One region of the Dasania marina DSM 21967 genome, then DNA from elsewhere that is predicted to be linked to it. Evidence: predicted binding sites of a transcription regulator. Region 1 holds the regulator's gene; the other holds the start of a gene.
What was found. The regulator LexA, encoded in region 1, represses DNA repair genes until DNA is damaged. The targets are predictions, from matches to a motif close to ACTGTNTNTANANACAGT.
Positions count from the first base shown of each region.

Region 2: ruvC (crossover junction endodeoxyribonuclease RuvC) is a predicted target of LexA. The motif match lies at 5,833-5,850, and genes of this name have one in related genera.

Region 1 is NZ_KB891585.1:472,287-480,811, reverse strand. It holds gene B067_RS0111750 (phosphoglycerate dehydrogenase) at 1-721, shown strand, start outside; gene B067_RS0111745 (DUF4823 domain-containing protein) at 810-1,376, shown strand; gene B067_RS0111740 (DUF1285 domain-containing protein) at 1,366-1,908, shown strand; gene lexA (transcriptional repressor LexA) at 1,976-2,578, opposite strand; gene B067_RS0111730 (DUF6763 family protein) at 2,702-3,022, opposite strand; gene B067_RS0111725 (mechanosensitive ion channel family protein) at 3,313-4,434, shown strand; gene B067_RS0111720 (S-methyl-5'-thioinosine phosphorylase) at 4,443-5,216, shown strand; gene B067_RS0111715 (CsiV family protein) at 5,224-6,156, opposite strand; gene mfd (transcription-repair coupling factor) at 6,242-8,525, opposite strand, start outside.
Region 2 is NZ_KB891586.1:206,362-214,886, reverse strand. It holds gene yfbR (5'-deoxynucleotidase) at 1-192, shown strand, start outside; gene B067_RS0113840 (threonine aldolase family protein) at 199-1,224, opposite strand; gene B067_RS0113835 (FmdB family zinc ribbon protein) at 1,496-1,768, shown strand; gene aspS (aspartate--tRNA ligase) at 1,820-3,592, shown strand; gene B067_RS0113825 (YebC/PmpR family DNA-binding transcriptional regulator) at 3,681-4,424, shown strand; gene B067_RS0113820 (hypothetical protein) at 4,511-4,888, shown strand; gene B067_RS0113815 (substrate-binding periplasmic protein) at 4,890-5,696, opposite strand; gene ruvC (crossover junction endodeoxyribonuclease RuvC) at 5,905-6,423, shown strand; gene ruvA (Holliday junction branch migration protein RuvA) at 6,437-7,042, shown strand; gene ruvB (Holliday junction branch migration DNA helicase RuvB) at 7,101-8,108, shown strand; gene ybgC (tol-pal system-associated acyl-CoA thioesterase) at 8,219-8,525, shown strand, end outside.

The DNA.
Region 1 (8,525 bases):
TTCGATGGTTGCTGATGCAGCTTTAGAGCTGGGCATGAGGGTTAAAGGTTATGACCCTGCATTGTCGGTAGCGTCAGCTTGGCGCTTACCTAGCAGTGTTGAGCGTATAGAAAACCTCAACAGCCTGTTTTCAAAGTGTGACTATATTACCCTGCATTTACCGGTATTAGACGCTACTCGCGGTTTAATTAACCGTGAGCTATTGGCCAGCTGTAAAAAAGACCTGCGTTTATTAAACTTTGCTCGTGCTGAGATTGTTGATACAGCCGCGGTTATCAGTGCATTAAACGATGGTGATTTAGGCCAGTATATTGCCGACTTCCCCGAGCCCGGCTTGATTGGTGTGCCCAATACGATCTTAACGCCACACATAGGCGCATCGACTGATGAAGCAGAAGATAACTGTGCGGTAATGGCAGCAGATCAAATTAAAGACTTTATCGAAAACGGTAATATTAAAAATTCCGTTAACTTTCCCAGCATTGCTATGGAAAGAGCGGACTCCCCGCGTTTGGCTATTGCCAACCGCAACGTTCCCAAGATGCTAGGTACTATCCTCAGCCTATTGGCGGATGAGGATATTAACGTGGTGGATATGATTAATAAGAGTCGAGACGATATAGCCTACAACTTAATTGATGTGGCGCAGGTGCCTAGCGACGAGGTGCTGAAAAAAATCTTAGACGTCGAAGGCGTCATCACCGTCCGCGTTTTAAAGTAAGTTAAAACAGCCTTCCTTGTGAAGGCTTTTTTTTAGCCTAAAATTGCTGTAAAACCGTAGCCATAAAAATAGAGTGAAGGATAAACCTATGAATAGCTGTAAAGTGGCTGGGGCTGCCGTGTTGGCATTACTACTCACAGCTTGCGAGCCCGCCTATATTATTGATGGGGCTCAGCATTACTCTCGCCAATTGGGCATAGTTAATGACTATAATATTAGCCGCTGGCACAGCTATGTTTATGCCCGCGAAAGCAGTTTCGTCATTGCTGGGCTAGTGGCTGATAAAAACATACAGCAACCTTTATTGCAGGTGTCAGAGCAGGCCTTTGCGGTGTATTTTGCCCGAGCAGTGTCGGTGAATACCAACACATTTGCGGCAGCGTTACAGCAGGCCAAATCGCAGCGGGCCAGTTTTTTGGCAGTGTTTACGCTAAGTTCGTTACAGCAATTTCAAAATCTGGATGGCAGTTACGAAGCCGGCTATCAACAGGCCGATGTATTAATTACCCTTTATGATGTCAACTCGGCAAAAGTGGTGGATAAGGTGAGCCTAAAGGCCAGTAAATCGTTGTTGTCATTTGCCGGTGAAAATATCACAACACTGCTGCATAAACCTATGTTGGCCGTAGCTGCGGAGCTTAGTGGTGGCCAGTAAATCATTAGCCAGTATAGAGGCTTACCTAAAAGACCAGCCTCAGCGCCCTCCTGTTGAACAGTGGCAGCCTACTTTGAGTGGCGATATTGATATCGTTATTAAAGAGGATGGATCATGGTGGCATGAAGGCGGCGAGATTAAGCGGCAACCCTTGCTGCGTTTGTTTGCCTCTATCTTAAGGCGCGAAGACGATGGCGAGTACTATCTGCTTACCCCCGTAGAAAAATGGCGTATTCGGGTTGAGGCTGAGGTTTTTCAGGCTATAGACTATCAAATACTGCAGGAGCAGGGCCAGCCAGCGTTTATTTTTACCCTCAATACCGGCGCCAAATACGTCTTATCAAAACAATACCCGTTGCAAGTCAGTAGCAACCCGCAGGGTGAACCTATACCTATATTGCTGGTAGACCGGGGGTTGAGTGCCAGAATATCGCGCAACTGCTACTACCATCTTATCGATGATGCGCAGTTGCAAAGTGAGGACGCTTATATAGAAAGTTGTGGAGAACGTTTTAGCTTAAGCGGCCAATAGTTTGGTGGTCCGTTATTACTGCTGCTGTTGAATAAAACAAACGCTGTTTAGCACAACAGCACAAGGCTTAAGAGCTGCGCCTAACCACGCCTACACTTAAACCCTCTATAGCAAAGTCTTGCTGCCTCAAATCTACCTCTATAGGTTGGTAGTCGGGGTTTTCGGGTAGTAGTTGTATTTGATATTTACTGCGTGTGGTTTTGTAGCGTTTAACGGTGACTTCATCATCGATGCGGGCAATCACAATCTCGCCATTATTGGCCTGCGCTGTGCGGTGTACGGCCAGTAAATCCCCTTCATATATGCCCACATCTATCATGCTGTCGCCGCGTACTCTTAAAAAATAATCGGCATGGGGGCTAAAGAACGAGCTGGGCATTTCGCAATAATCTTCTATGTGCTCAGTAGCCAGTATAGGGCTGCCAGCGGCAACTTGTCCCACGATGGGTATACCCTTGTTTTCGGGTAAGCGTATGCCTCTAGAGGCACCGGGGATAACTTCTATGGCACCTTTGCGGGCCAGCGCTTTTAAATGTTCTTCGGCGGCGTTGGCGGATTTAAAGCCCAGATCCTTGGCAATTTCGGCGCGGGTAGGTGGGTAGCCGGTTTCTTCTATATGGGTTTTTATTAGGGCTAATACTTCGGCCTGGCGTGCGGTTAATTTACTCATGTCCAATCCGTCTGTTTTTATGTACAGTGGCTGTGATTATATACAGCATTGTCGGCACTGCAAGCCTTTTTATTATTCCCTGGGCTGCTGATTAGTTAAATTGAACGACTGCAGTAGAAGGCTTTACATGTCGTCCAGCACACCATTCATAATATCGGTTTCTATGTAACTAACAGGGCTGGACCATTCTTCGGGGCGTATGGCGGCATCGGGATCTAGCGAGTCTTCATGACTTAGCTCATAAGCATTGCGCCAATCCTCAGGTTCCTCTACTTCCAATAGTTGTAATTCATGCCAGTTTTCAAGATCAAATTCGTTAATCTCGCCATCGATATGCTGTGTTTCTATGGTTTGACTTATATCGTCTACGGCAACGACCTCAAAAATACCGCCACCCTGTAATTCTTTATACCAATTGCCAACACTAGGCATAATATTTCTCATTGCTTTTATCCTCATTTCTTATGGCTACACACAAGTAATAACAGCTAAATTTTTACTGTCCAGTGTTATAAAAAGAGCAAAAATGCATCAACACAGCCGGTAATCAATTGCAATCAATAAAAAAACAGTGATGATTCAATGGCTTAGCTTTTGGTGTAGGTAAATGCGGTAAATGCCAGCTAGTTTTAATATGCTTATGGTATATAAATGCATAATTACTGGATAAAATTGTATAAATTACTTAGGCTGCCGTTTGTTTATAGGCACAGAAAAATGAAAAAGAGAGGGCAATGGCTATCAATTTCTTACAAGATTTACTTGATGTTTTTCAGTTAGAAGATTACCCCTGGCTGTGGGAAGTCTTTGCGGTGGTACTGCTAACCTTAATCGTCAGCTATTTTGTTCGCTTTTTATTTTCGCGCTTAGAGCGGCAGTTTAAAAAAACGGCTAATAAGTGGGATGATGCTATTTTTGCCGCCGGTCGTAGGCCCGCTTTTATTATGGTGTGGTTAATGGGCGCTAGCTTGGTACTGGATATTATACGAGCAAAGTCTGAGGCCTATATTTTTACGTTGATAGCGCCCACTAGAGAAGTGCTGTTCATTGCCATATTAACGTGGTTTTTAGTACGCTTGGTTAAGCGTATAGAGCAGCAATTAATTGCTGGCGACAGCGCTGAATCCTCGGTTGATGAGGCCACTGTTTTTGCTTTAGGTAAACTATTGCGTACGGCGGTGATTATTACCGCTAGTTTAATGATGCTGCAAACTTTGGGTTTTAGTATTTCCGGGGTGCTGGCCTTTGGCGGTGTCGGCGGCATAGCCATAGGCTTTGCGGCCAAGGATTTATTAGCTAACTTTTTCGGCGGCTTAATGGTGTATTTAGACCGGCCTTTTATTATTGGCGACTGGATACGTTCACCCGATAGATCTATAGAAGGTACGGTGGAGGACATAGGTTGGCGGCAAACCCGTATACGCACCTTTGATTCGCGGCCACTGTATGTGCCCAATAGCACCTTTGCTCAAATCACGGTAGAAAACCCTTCGCGCATGCTAAATCGGCGTATCTATGAAACCATAGGTTTACGCTATGATGATGCTGATAAGGTCGGCACCATCGTTGAGGAGGTCAAAGCCTATTTGTTGGCCAATGAGGATATCGACACTGATAAAACCCTGATGGTTAACTTCAATGCTTTTGCGGCATCGTCTTTGGAATTCTTTATTTACACGTTCACCAAAACCACCAACTGGGTTGAGTACCACAAAATCAAACAGCAGGTGTTATTGGAGGTGTTAGCGATTATCGCTAAGCACGATGCTGATATTGCCTACCCAACCACTACCCTTAAAGTTGGCCCTCTGCAGTTAGAGCAGCAAGCTGCTTTAACGGCAAGCCAATCCGAATAAGGCGGCCCATGACTAAGCAGCGCATAGTTGCCATTATCGGTGGCACCGGCTTACAAGAGTTTACCGGTGATGGTGTAGCGAGCGGCACTGTGGGGGGCAGGGTGACGCCTTATGGCGAAACTTCTAGCGAGATAGTGCGCAGCCAGTTATCAGATCTAAGCTGCGTGTTTTTGGCGCGCCACGGCAATCCGCACACCATCGCCCCCCATAAAGTGAATTACCGGGCCAATATCTGGGCGCTTAAGCAACTAGGGGTTAGCGACATTATTGCCGTTAATGCGGTGGGCGGGATTAACCCGGCTATGCCTGCGGCCAGTTTGGTGCTACCCGATCAACTGATTGATTACAGCCATAGCCGCGAGCAGAGTTTTTTTGATGGCGAGAGTAATCCTCTGCAGCATATAGATTTTACTCACCCTTTTAGTGCAAGCTTGCGCAGCCAGTTGCTAGCTGCCGCTAAGGCCGTAAACCTCCCCGTACACGATGCCGGAGTCTACGGCGTAACACAGGGTCCGCGTTTAGAAACCGCCGCTGAAATCAAGCGTATGGCGCAGGATGGTTGCGATGTAGTGGGTATGACGGCGATGCCTGAAGCGGCACTGGCTAGAGAGTTCGCGATAAATTATGCCAGCCTGTGTTTGGTGGTTAACCCGGCGGCGGGCTGTAGCGAGCAGCTGATTACCATGGACGATATCCACAAGGTGATAGCGCAGGGTATGGGGCAGGTTAGAGGGCTATTGAGCCAAGCACTGCCTGTTATTATTAGCGATCCACTGAATTAGCATCAACCTAGTTAGTGTCAGCGCCCTCGACGTTGGCTTGGTAGGGCGTTATACGTATCAACACACCCATTAAGGGGTGATCTATATAGTGCAGCTCGTCGCTGCGCATGCGTCTATGCTGGCGCATCACAATGGTTTTTTCTACCCGATAGTGGTTGTCTTGCAAATAAGCTAGCTGCTGCGCCAAAAACTGATTAGCACCTTGTAAGGGGTCGGTGGCTGGGGCTTGTTCTATTGCTGCAGGCAAGCCATTGTCTTCCGTCATCAATGAGGGTGGGGCGATAGGTAGCTGCGAGGCGTCACGCTCATCTAGGCTTTGGGGTATGGGCGGTAGTAGCGGCCAATTAGGTTGTTCGTCACCCACGTTACTAATAAACCGGTTTAGCCATAAATCGGTGTGTATGTGCAGGTAGCGCTCCACGCTAATCTTAATACTGCCTTCTAATTCAAAATGATTATCAAAGGCTGCGCCACCGGTAATGACTATGCTCAGGGATTCGTCGCGTTCATCAATGGTTTGGCGCCAGGCTTGATGAAACAGCGGCCTAAACGCATATTCGCCGTTAACATTGCGGGCGACTTCGGTGAGTTGGTGTTGCTCTGTTGGCAGCGTGACAAAGGCTTTTAACGGTGTGATAGATGGCTGGGCTTGATCAGCCGATGCTGCAGTTTGTAGGCCGGTTAATGACGGTAGCGGCGATTCGGTTGTTATAGCGCTAATCGGCGGTTGTAGGTTAATAATAGCGGCGGGGTATTTTAATCCCAACTCCTCTGGCCACTGCTCACCTAAGGCGGCATCAGGGTTGTTATTGGCAAATACCAGCATTTCCACTTGGTACCATTGTTGGGGTTGGGGCTGCGGGCTGTCGCCTTCGGCAACAGCTACGTGGGCATATAAGCTGAAGGCAGCAAACAATGGGGCGATACGGCGGTAGATCATAAAGTCTGGTTACACTTATTTTTGAGGTTTATCACTCTACCGCCATCAAGCAATTAATCAAGCGGCTTGACGTGGTAAGCGGCGTTTAAGCTGCTTTCGGGCTGAGTAATGTGAGCAAGTCTTCAACAAATTGAAAGCGCAATTCGCGATCGGCTAAGTCATCGTCAAAACGCAGGGTGGTGGCACCGGCCAGTTTGAAGGTGGTGGGCTGGCTTTGTACCAACTGCACTAGCTTGATGGGGTCTACCTGAGTGTGTTCACAAAACTCAATTTTGCCGCCGCTGCTATGAGCCTCAACTTTGGCTATGCCTAAATGATGGGCGCGCAGTTTTAAACTACTGGCTCTAAATAGGCTTTTAGCGGGATCGGGCAATAGGCCAAATCTATCAATCATTTCTACCTGTAATTCACGCAGGGCGTCATCAGTTTCGGCGCTAGCTATGCGTTTGTACAGCGTTAGGCGGGTGTGTACATCGGGTAGATAATCATCCGGGATTAAAGCAGGCAAGCGCAGGTTAATTTCGGCACCGTGCTCTATGGGGTTTTCCAAATCGATTTGCTTACCGGCTTTTAAGGCTTTCACGGCGCGTTCCAGCATCTCCATGTATAGGGTAAAACCTATGCTGTGTATTTGCCCGCTTTGGTCATCGCCCAACAACTCGCCCGCACCGCGTATTTCTAAATCGTGGGTGGCCAGCATAAAACCAGCACCTAAATCTTCCGCCAGACTTATGGCCTCTAGACGCTTTTTGGCATCGTTGGTCATGTTTTTGCTGCCGGGTGTTAGCAAGTAGGCATAGGCTTGGTGATGCGAGCGGCCAACGCGGCCACGCAGCTGATGCAATTGCGCCAAGCCAAATTTGTCGGCGCGGTCGATAATAATAGTATTGGCCGAGGGTATGTCTATACCAGTTTCTATAATGGTGGTGCACAGCAATACGTTATAGCGCTTGTGATAAAAGTCAGACATCACTTGCTCTAACTGGCGCTCGTGCATTTGGCCGTGGCCTATACCTATGCGCAGCTCGGGTGCTAGCTCTTGCAGTTCGCGGGCGACGCGGTCTATATCTTTAACTTCGTTGTGTAAGTAATAGACTTGTCCGCCCCGTAAAATTTCCCGCAGTAGTGCTTCTTTAATCATGCCCTTGTCGCGTTCACGCACAAAGGTTTTTACCGACAAGCGGCGCGCCGGTGGCGTGGCGATAATGGATAGGTCGCGCATGCCCGACATGGCCATATTTAAGGTGCGCGGTATAGGCGTTGCCGTTAGGGTTAAAATATCTACTTCTGAACGCAGCGATTTTAATTTTTCTTTTTGACGCACCCCAAAGCGATGTTCTTCATCAATAATCACCAGGCCTAAATCATGGTATTTCACATCATCGTTGAGCAGCTTATGGGTGCCTATTAAAATATCGACTTTGCCCGCCGCGGTGTCGGCAATAATTTGGCTTTGTTCTTTGGCGGTTTTAAAGCGTGAGATGACTTCTATGTTAACTGGCCAATCGGCAAACCTATCTTTAAAGGATTGATGATGCTGCTGTGCTAACAAGGTGGTGGGTACTAATACCGCCACTTGTTTATTGTTGTGGGCGGCAACAAAGGCGGCGCGCATGGCTACCTCGGTTTTGCCAAAGCCGACATCGCCGCACACCAATCTATCGGTAGCGGTTTTGGCCTGCATATCGGCAATAACCGCTTCTATAGCGCTTTGCTGATCGGGGGTTTCCTCAAAGGGGAAGGCAGCAGCAAACTGTTGGTAATCTTCTTCGGGGTGATTAAAGGATTGCCCAGGTCTAGCGGCACGGCGCGCATAAATATCTAAGAGTTCGGCGGCAACATCGCGAATTTTTTCGGCGGCTTTGCGTTTGGCTTTTGACCATTGATCGCTACCTAAGCGGTGCAGGGGAGCCATGTCTTGATCGGCACCGGTGTAGCGGCTGATTAAATCTAAAGACGATACCGGCACATAGAGCTTGGCGCCGTCGGCATATTCCAAAGTGATAAATTCTTCATTAACGCCACCGGCGGCGATGGTTTGCAGGCCGTGGTAGCGGCCTACGCCGTGATCCAAATGTACTACCGGGGCACCGATAGTCAGCTCGGTTAAATCCTTGACGATATTTTCGCTGCTGCCGGTGCTCTTACGGCGGCGGCGTTTTTGCATCACCTGCTGGCCGAATAACTGCGCTTCGGCAATAACAATGACTTGCTTACCCTGCCCATCGCTAAGCCGCAGGCCGGCTTCGATATTGCCTACGGTAATGGCTAGGTTCTGATCGCCAGCCATAAACGCCGCCCAATTTTTACAGCTGTCGGGGCGTATTTTATGCTTGCCTAACAGCTCTAATAAGGTTTCGCGGCGGCCG
Region 2 (8,525 bases), on a different contig from region 1:
GGCAATCAAGAGTATCAGCACACCTACCAGGATTTACAGGCGCGATTGGCGGCCTATGACTTACCCGAGGTCAGTTATTTTCTTGAGCATTTTAGCGCTTCGGCGCGGGCCTCAGAATTGTCCTCACTGGATCATAGCCATGGCGACCATAGTTTTTTTGCCAAACAATCACTTAGCCGCATACGTGCCTAAGTGTGGTTAGCGGCTGAGCTGCTGTAGGTCGGCCAAAAAGGCATCAACGGTTTCTGGCTGGGTATCCCAAGAGCACATCAACCGTGATCCCGCACCTATAAAATCATAAAACTGCCAGCCCTTGCTGTGCATAGCTTGCTTAACGGCGCTGGGCATTTGCACAAAAACGCCATTGGCTTCTACTGGGAACAATATTTCTAACTGCTCTATGTTGGCCAATCCTTGAGCCAAGCGGGCGGCCATAGCATTGGCGTGCTTGGCATTGTGTAGCCACACATCGTTAGTCAATAGGCCCTGCCATTGCGAGGACATAAAGCGCATTTTGGAGGCTAGTTGCCCTGCCTGCTTGCAGCGGTAGGCAAACTCCTCAGAGAGTTGCTTATTAAAAAATATCACCGCCTCGCCTATAGCTAAGCCGTTTTTCGAGCCGCCAAAACACAGCACATCAACACCTGCGCGCCAAGTGATGTCGGCGGGCGCTACGTCCAACGAGGCCACGGCATTGGCAAAACGGGCGCCATCCATATGGGTGTATAGCTGATGTTTGGCGGCGACTTGTTGAATAGCGTGTAATTGCTCGGGGCTATAGATCGTGCTGCATTCGGTGGTTTGGGTGAGGCTAACCACCTTCGGCTTAGGGTAATGTATATCTTGGCGTTTGTGGACTAGGGCTTCAATGCCCTGCGGATTGAGCTTACCTAGCTCGCCTTGAGCCTGCAGTAGCTTGGCGCCGTGGGTAAAAAACTCCGGTGCGCCGCATTCATCGGTTTCCACATGGGCGGATTGATGACAAATAATACTGTGGTAGCTTTGGCACAAGCTGGCTAGCGCCAAAGCGTTGGCTGCGGTGCCATTAAAGACAAAGTAAACATCACAATCCGTGTCGAACAAGGTTCTAAATTGCTCACAGGCTTCGGCGGTATAGCGATCTTCGCCGTAGGAGCTGACATGGCCTGAATTGGCTGAGACCATCGTTTGCATGGCTTGGGGGCAAATGCCTGAGATATTATCGCTGGCAAACTGTTGGGTCATGGATTGCTACCTGGCTAACGGTTAGTGATAAGTTGCAAGGCAATGTAGCATGTCAGTTAGGTCTTAAAAAGCCGTAGTGATAGTGTGGTAGGCGTGGTGGTAGCGGTAGTGACCGAGCAATAAGCCTTCCTAGCAGCAGTTTTTCTCGTTTCAGCCCCCTAGCGGTGGGATAGCCTTTCACTGTGGGCTTAGTTTTAGGGTATAATCTCGCGCTTTAATTTATTGCTTTAGTTTACTTTCTGAACAGATTGTTGTGGTAGAGACCTTTCATATGCCAATTTATGAGTATCAGTGTACATCGTGCGAGCACACATTAGAGGCTTTGCAGAAAATCAGCGACCAGCCTTTGGTGGATTGCCCCAGCTGCAATAAAGCCGATTTGAAAAAGCAAATATCAGCAGCGGGTTTTCGCCTAAAAGGCAGCGGCTGGTATGAGACCGACTTTAAAACCGGTAGCAAGAAAAACATTGCAGGCAGCTCTGAAGCTGGCAGCAAAACCAGTACCACTAGTGCCAGTGCTACCAGTTCTGGTACGGCTAGTTAATAGATAAGCAAACGCAATAGAACAGAATTTCACTTACAGGATTATCAAACCATGCGCAGCCATTATTGCGGCATTTTAAACGCCGACCATATTGATCAAGAAGTAACTCTAAACGGATGGGTAGATCGCCGTCGTGACCATGGTGGTGTAATCTTTTTAGATTTGCGTGATCGCGAAGGCATCGTGCAGGTGGTCTTTGACCCCGATACTGAAGAGCATTTCAAGCGTGCTGATAGCGTGCGTGGTGAATATGTCATTCAAGTGAAAGGCCGTGTACGCGCCCGCGCCGAAAGCACCGTTAACGCCAATATGGCCACCGGTGCTATCGAAGTATTAGGTAAAGAGCTAGAGATTTTTAACGCCGCTGCCACGCCACCGTTTCAGCTAGATGAACATATTTCAGTAGGTGAAGATGTACGCTTAAAATACCGCTACATTGATTTGCGCAGACCAGAAATGCTGGAGAAACTAAAACTGCGTTCACGTATTACCTCTAGCTTGCGCAGCTTCTTAGATGCCAACGGCTTTTTAGATATAGAAACGCCTATCTTAACTAAGGCTACCCCCGAGGGTGCGCGCGATTACTTGGTGCCTAGCCGTACCCACGAAGGTCAATTTTTTGCCTTACCGCAGTCGCCACAGCTGTTTAAACAGTTGTTGATGGTGGCGGGCATGGATCGCTATTATCAAATCGCCAAGTGTTTCCGCGATGAAGATTTACGTGCCGATCGCCAGCCTGAATTTACCCAAATCGATTTAGAAACCTCGTTTATGGATGACCAAGAAATTATGGCCATCACCGAGCAGATGATACGTGAGCTGTTTAAAGAGGTGAAAGGTGTTGATTTAGGTGAGTTCCCTCGTATGGCCTATGCCGAAGCTATGGAGCGTTTTGGTAGTGATAAGCCTGATCTGCGTATTCCTTTAGAGTTGGTTGATGTTAACGACTTAATGCAGCAGGTCGATTTTAAAGTATTCAATGGCCCGGCCAACGACCCCGAAGGTCGTGTTGCTGCGCTTAAAGTAACGGGCGGTGCACAAATCAGCCGCAAGCAAATCGACGAGTACACTAAATTCGTTAGCATTTACGGCGCCAAAGGTTTGGCCTGGGTGAAAGTGAATGATAAAGCTGCCGGCATAGAAGGTTTGCAGTCGCCTATCTTAAAGTTCATGCCCGACGACATCGTCTTGCAGATGATGGATAGGTTAGCCGTGGCGGATGGTGATATCGTTTTCTTCGGTGCTGACAAAACGAAAGTCGTTAACGAAGCGCTGGGTGCTCTGCGGGTTAAAGTGGGTGAAGACTTAGGCCTTATAGAGGGCGAATGGGCACCGCTATGGGTGGTTGATTTCCCCATGTTTGAAAAAACCAGCGATGGTAAAAACTGGACGTCACTACATCATCCTTTCACGGCACCTTCTTGCACTCCTGAAGAGTTAGAGGCTAACCCCGGTGCCGCTTTATCGAAAGCCTACGACATGGTGTTAAACGGCACCGAGTTAGGCGGTGGTTCGGTGCGTATACACCAGTCCACTATGCAAACAGCGGTATTCCGCATCTTGGGTATAGAGGCTGACGAGCAGCAAGCGAAATTCGGTTTCCTATTAGATGCCTTAAAATACGGTTGCCCACCACATGGTGGTTTGGCTTTCGGTTTAGATCGCCTAGTCATGTTAATGACTGGCGCCAAATCTATACGCGATGTTATCGCCTTCCCCAAAACCCAAAGTGCAGCCTGTGTGATGACCGATGCGCCCAGCACGGCGGATGTAAAACAATTGCGCGAATTGCATATACGTTTGCGCGAAAAGCCAAAGGCGTAATAGTACGCTATGGGCTTGCGGGGGCAGAGCTTGGGTTCTGCCCCCTTTTTTTGTCTAGAAAAGAGCAAATAAAACCGGAGAAATATTCATGGCAGGTCACAGTAAATGGGCCAATATCAAACACCGTAAAGCGGCGCAAGATGCCAAACGCGGCAAGGTATTTACAAAAATTATTCGTGAGATAGTCGTGGCTGCCAAAGCCGGCGGCCCCAACCCTGAAGACAACCCCGGCCTGCGCGCGGTGATTGATAAAGCCCTGGCCGCCAATATGAAGCGCGACACGGTAGATAAAGCAGTGGCCCGTGGCGCTGGCACCAATGATGAAGATAACTACGAAGCGATAACCTATGAAGGTTATGGCGTTGGTGGTGTGGCAGTGTACGTGGAGTGCCTAAGCGATAATCGCAATCGCACCGTGGCAGAAGTGAGACATGCCTTTACTAAGCGCGGCGGTAACTTAGGTACCGACGGCTCAGTAGCCTACTTGTTTACGCGCTGCGGCCAAATTAGTTTTGAGCAGGGCGATGAAGATCAAATTATGGAAATCGCCTTAGAGGCAGGTGCTGAAGATGTGCAGGCCAATGATGATGGTTCTATCGATGTGAGTACTGCTTTTGAAGATTTTATAGCGGTTAAAGAGGCTATGAGTGCTGCAGGTTTAAACCCTGGTTATGCCGAAATTACTATGTTGCCTGCGACTACAGTGCCGCTGGATAAAGACGGTGCCGAAAAAATTATGGCATTGGTGGATATGCTGGAAGATTTAGACGATGTTCAAAACGTCTACACCAATGCCGATATCCCTGATGAGGTTTTGGCTGAGCTGGAGTAGAGTTTGAAAACGGTTTAAGCGAGGAAGTAAACCGCTGCATTTTTAAGTGCTGCGGCTTTTGTGTGTGTAGTTTAAGAGAGTAATTAATGGCCAATCCCAAGAGTAAAACCCAGAAGAAGCTGGACCACGCCATCACCCTGGCGCTAACCGAGGTGTGCGAATCTTTGCTAAAACAGGTGTTGGGTTTTCAGTGGCTAACTCATCAGGCCGACTATGCGCGCTTTCCGGGTAGTTTAATGGTGACTTGTGTTTTCGATACGGAGGCGCATAGGCAAGCGCAAGCCGATAGTGCAGCCATGCGCAGTTTGATTCAGGCGGCATTATTAAAAATAGGGGTTACGTTGCCGGCGGTGGTCAAGCAAGTTGTTTTTGATAGTGAAGAGGCCTGCACGCAGCAGTGCGAAGGTGATTGGCAGCGGCGCTTGGCGTGGCAGATACTAAAGCCCGCAGCAAGGTTTCATTAAACTAGGGCGTTAATGAGGGCGGCAGGCTTAGCGCTGGTGCCCCAGAGCCCCATAATTCTTGCAGGCCATAAATGGTTAGGCGAAAACGCCAGTTTTCATCTTTTGATAGCTTTAGCAATGCGTCGTTAATAGCCTGCTCCTGTGCTTGATAGTGGTGGCTAATGAGCAGATGTCTTTTATAGCTACTATGGGGCTGGCCTACTATGGCGGTGGCGCTAATGACCTTAAGCAATTTGGCATAATAAAAAAAACTAGATTTTGAAATGATAATGGCATCAACATCGCCGCGCATCAGCTGTTCAATATTACCCTTATCGCTAGCGGCATCCTTACGGATTATCTCCTCGCTGGACATTAATTCACTAACCCCTGCGTAGTAATAGCCTTTGCGAACGCCTATTGTTAAACCGCTAAGATCGCTGGGGCTGTAATATTGCAGGATACTTTGTTTTTTTGCGACTACTACGTCTTTATCGCTAAATAAGGGGCGAGACCACAGGTACTTTTTCTGTTCGCTATCGTTAAACCAAACGGGGTTGGCCCATAGTGCAATAGTGGGTAGGCCGGCGATCAAACGTTGGTTTAGCTGGGGCCGCTCTATATATTGATACTGAAAGTGTATATTACTGGGCGCATGGCTTTGCAGCGCTTTTAAAAAATCATAATTCAGGCCTTTATCGGCGGCGGCATTGATTACAAAGGGCGGTGCATTGTGATAGGCATAGAGGGTGATAGTTTGCGACTGTTCGGCCAAGCATTGCTGCAGGGTGACAAGAAACAGGCTAAAGCTGAATAGAAATAATTTCATAGTTGGCTGTAAGGTTCTCGGTAAATAAGGTAGTCGGGACTATCTTTCATAGCCCTAGTAAATTGAAGCATAGCGTCTGCTTCCGATAAAGGGCAACTTATGCGACGGGTTGTAGTGACAATAAAAACAAGTAAGTACTGTTAATCCATACAGATGTTCGCTAAGCTAGCCAGCAAAATCAGGGGCTAATAACAATAGCTAAAGGCTTATGGCAATCATACTTGGTATAGACCCCGGTTCACGAAAAACCGGTTTTGGCATTATTAATGTGGTGGGTAATCAACATGATTACATCACCAGTGGCGTAATACGCCTGCCCGATACCGAGCTGCCCGAGCGTTTAAAAGTTATTTTTGAAAGTATTAACGAATTAATCGTAACCTATTGCCCGCAGCAAGCGGCGATAGAGCAGGTGTTTATGGCGAAAAATGCCGGTGCTGCCCTTAAACTAGGGCAGGCGCGGGGTGCCGCCATAGTGGCCTGCATGACGGCGGGCCTAGAGGCTAGTGAGTATTCAGCCCTGCAAATTAAGCAGGCGGTAGTCGGCACCGGTGCGGCAAAAAAAGAACAGGTGCAGCATATGGTAAAGATGTTACTCAAGTTGCCAGGGCTACCCCAAGAAGATGCCGCCGATGCTTTAGCTGCGGCTATCTGCCATGCCCACACCCAAGCGAGTTTAATTAATATGGCTGGCGCCACTCGCATGCGCCGTGGCCGTATACGATAGTGAGAGTAGTTGCATGATAGGCCGTATACACGGAATCTTATTAGAGAAACAAGCGCCGCTGTTATTAGTGGATGTGCAGGGGCTAGGCTATGAGATACAGGCCCCCATGAGCACTATTTATCAATTACCTGCTATAGGTCAGGCGGTGACCTTACATATACATATGGTGGTGCGTGAAGATGCGCAGCTATTGTATGGCTTTGTCGAGCTGCGCGAGCGAGCGCTGTTTAAAACCCTGATTAAAGTCAGTGGTGTTGGCCCCAAGCTGGCGCTTACCTTATTATCGGGCATGGAAACCGACGACTTTGTACGCTGTGTGCACGATAATGACATCGCGTCCTTGGTAAGGCTGCCGGGGGTGGGCAAAAAAACCGCCGAGCGCCTGTTGGTAGAAATGCGCGACCGCCTTAAAGATTGGCATATTGCCAGCGCTAGTGGTTTGCCGTTAATGGCGGCCGCAGCCGGGCCAGATTTTGTCAGCGAAGCCGAGAGTGCGTTAATCTCACTGGGTTATAAACCGCAAGAAGCTAGCAAGGCCATATCCGCCGTTAACGATGGTGAGGCGCAAAGCAGTGAAAGCCTAATACGTGCGGCCTTAAAGAATATGGTAAAAAAATAAGCCGCTCTTAATAAGCCGCTATATAAGTAACTATATAAGTAATTATGAATAAGTCCTTATGATAGAAATCGACAGGCTAATAGCCGCCACCGAAGAACCTAACGAAGAAATTATCGATAGGGCGATACGCCCTAAAACACTGGCCGATTACTGTGGTCAGCCGGTGGTGCGCGAGCAAATGGAAATCTTTGTGCGGGCCGCCACTATGCGTAAAGAACCCTTGGATCACACCTTGATATTTGGCCCGCCGGGTTTAGGCAAAACCACTCTGGCCCATATCTTAGCCAATGAAATGGGCGTGTCCTTAAAAACCACTTCTGGCCCGGTATTAGAAAAAGCCGGTGATTTAGCGGCATTAATGACCAACCTAGAGCCTGGCGATGTGTTGTTTATAGATGAGATACACAGGCTCAGCCCGCATATAGAAGAAGTGTTATACCCAGCTATGGAAGATTACCAGCTGGATATTATGATAGGTGAGGGCCCTGCAGCGCGCTCTATCAAGCTAGAGTTGCCGCCTTTTACCTTGGTGGGCGCTACCACCCGCGCCGGCCTGTTAACCTCACCGCTGCGTGATCGTTTTGGCATAGTGCAGCGCCTAGAGTTTTATTCCGTCAAAGACCTCACCCATATTGTGCAACGTTCGGCCCAGCATTTAGGGGTAACCATGAGTGAGGCGGGTGCTCTTGAGGTGGCTAAGCGCTCGCGCGGCACGCCCCGTATCGCCAATCGCTTATTGCGTCGGGTGCGTGATTATGCCGAAGTTAAGGGCAGTGGTGAGGTAGATGAGGCCATGGCCGACAGGGCGCTGAATATGCTCAATGTCGATGAGCAGGGCTTGGATCAGCTAGATCGACGCCTACTCTTGGCGTTGATAGAAAAATTTGAGGGTGGGCCTGTAGGCCTAGATAACCTCGCCGCTGTAATTAGCGAAGAGCGTGGCACTATAGAGGATGTAATAGAGCCCTATTTAATCCAGCAGGGCTATTTAGTGCGCAGTAATCGCGGCCGTATGGCTACCCGCAAAGTTTATAGTCATTTTGGCTATGATTATCCAGAAGGTTGATCCAGAAGGCTGCTCCCGAAAGTTAATCTCAAAAACTGTTACTGATAACTAATAACGCTGACCTTAATTAATGAAGCAGCTTACTGAAACCAGCAGGCGTTTTTACCCCTATGAATAACAACTTCTCCTGGCCCCTACGCGTTTATATAGAAGATACCGATGCGGGCGGCATAGTCTACTACGTCAATTACCTTAAGTTTATGGAGCGCGCTCGCACCGAGTATTTGCGCAGCCTAGGTTTTGGCAAAAACTATATTTTTAATGCTGAGCTAATGTTTGTGGTGCAAAGTGTTAACAGTGAGTATCTTAGGCCCGCGGCACTGGATGATGAGTTAACGGTCACTGCCACCGTGGTAGCCGCTGGCGCCTGCCAGCTCACCCTAGAGCAATTAATTTATCGAGGCAGTGAACTGCTCT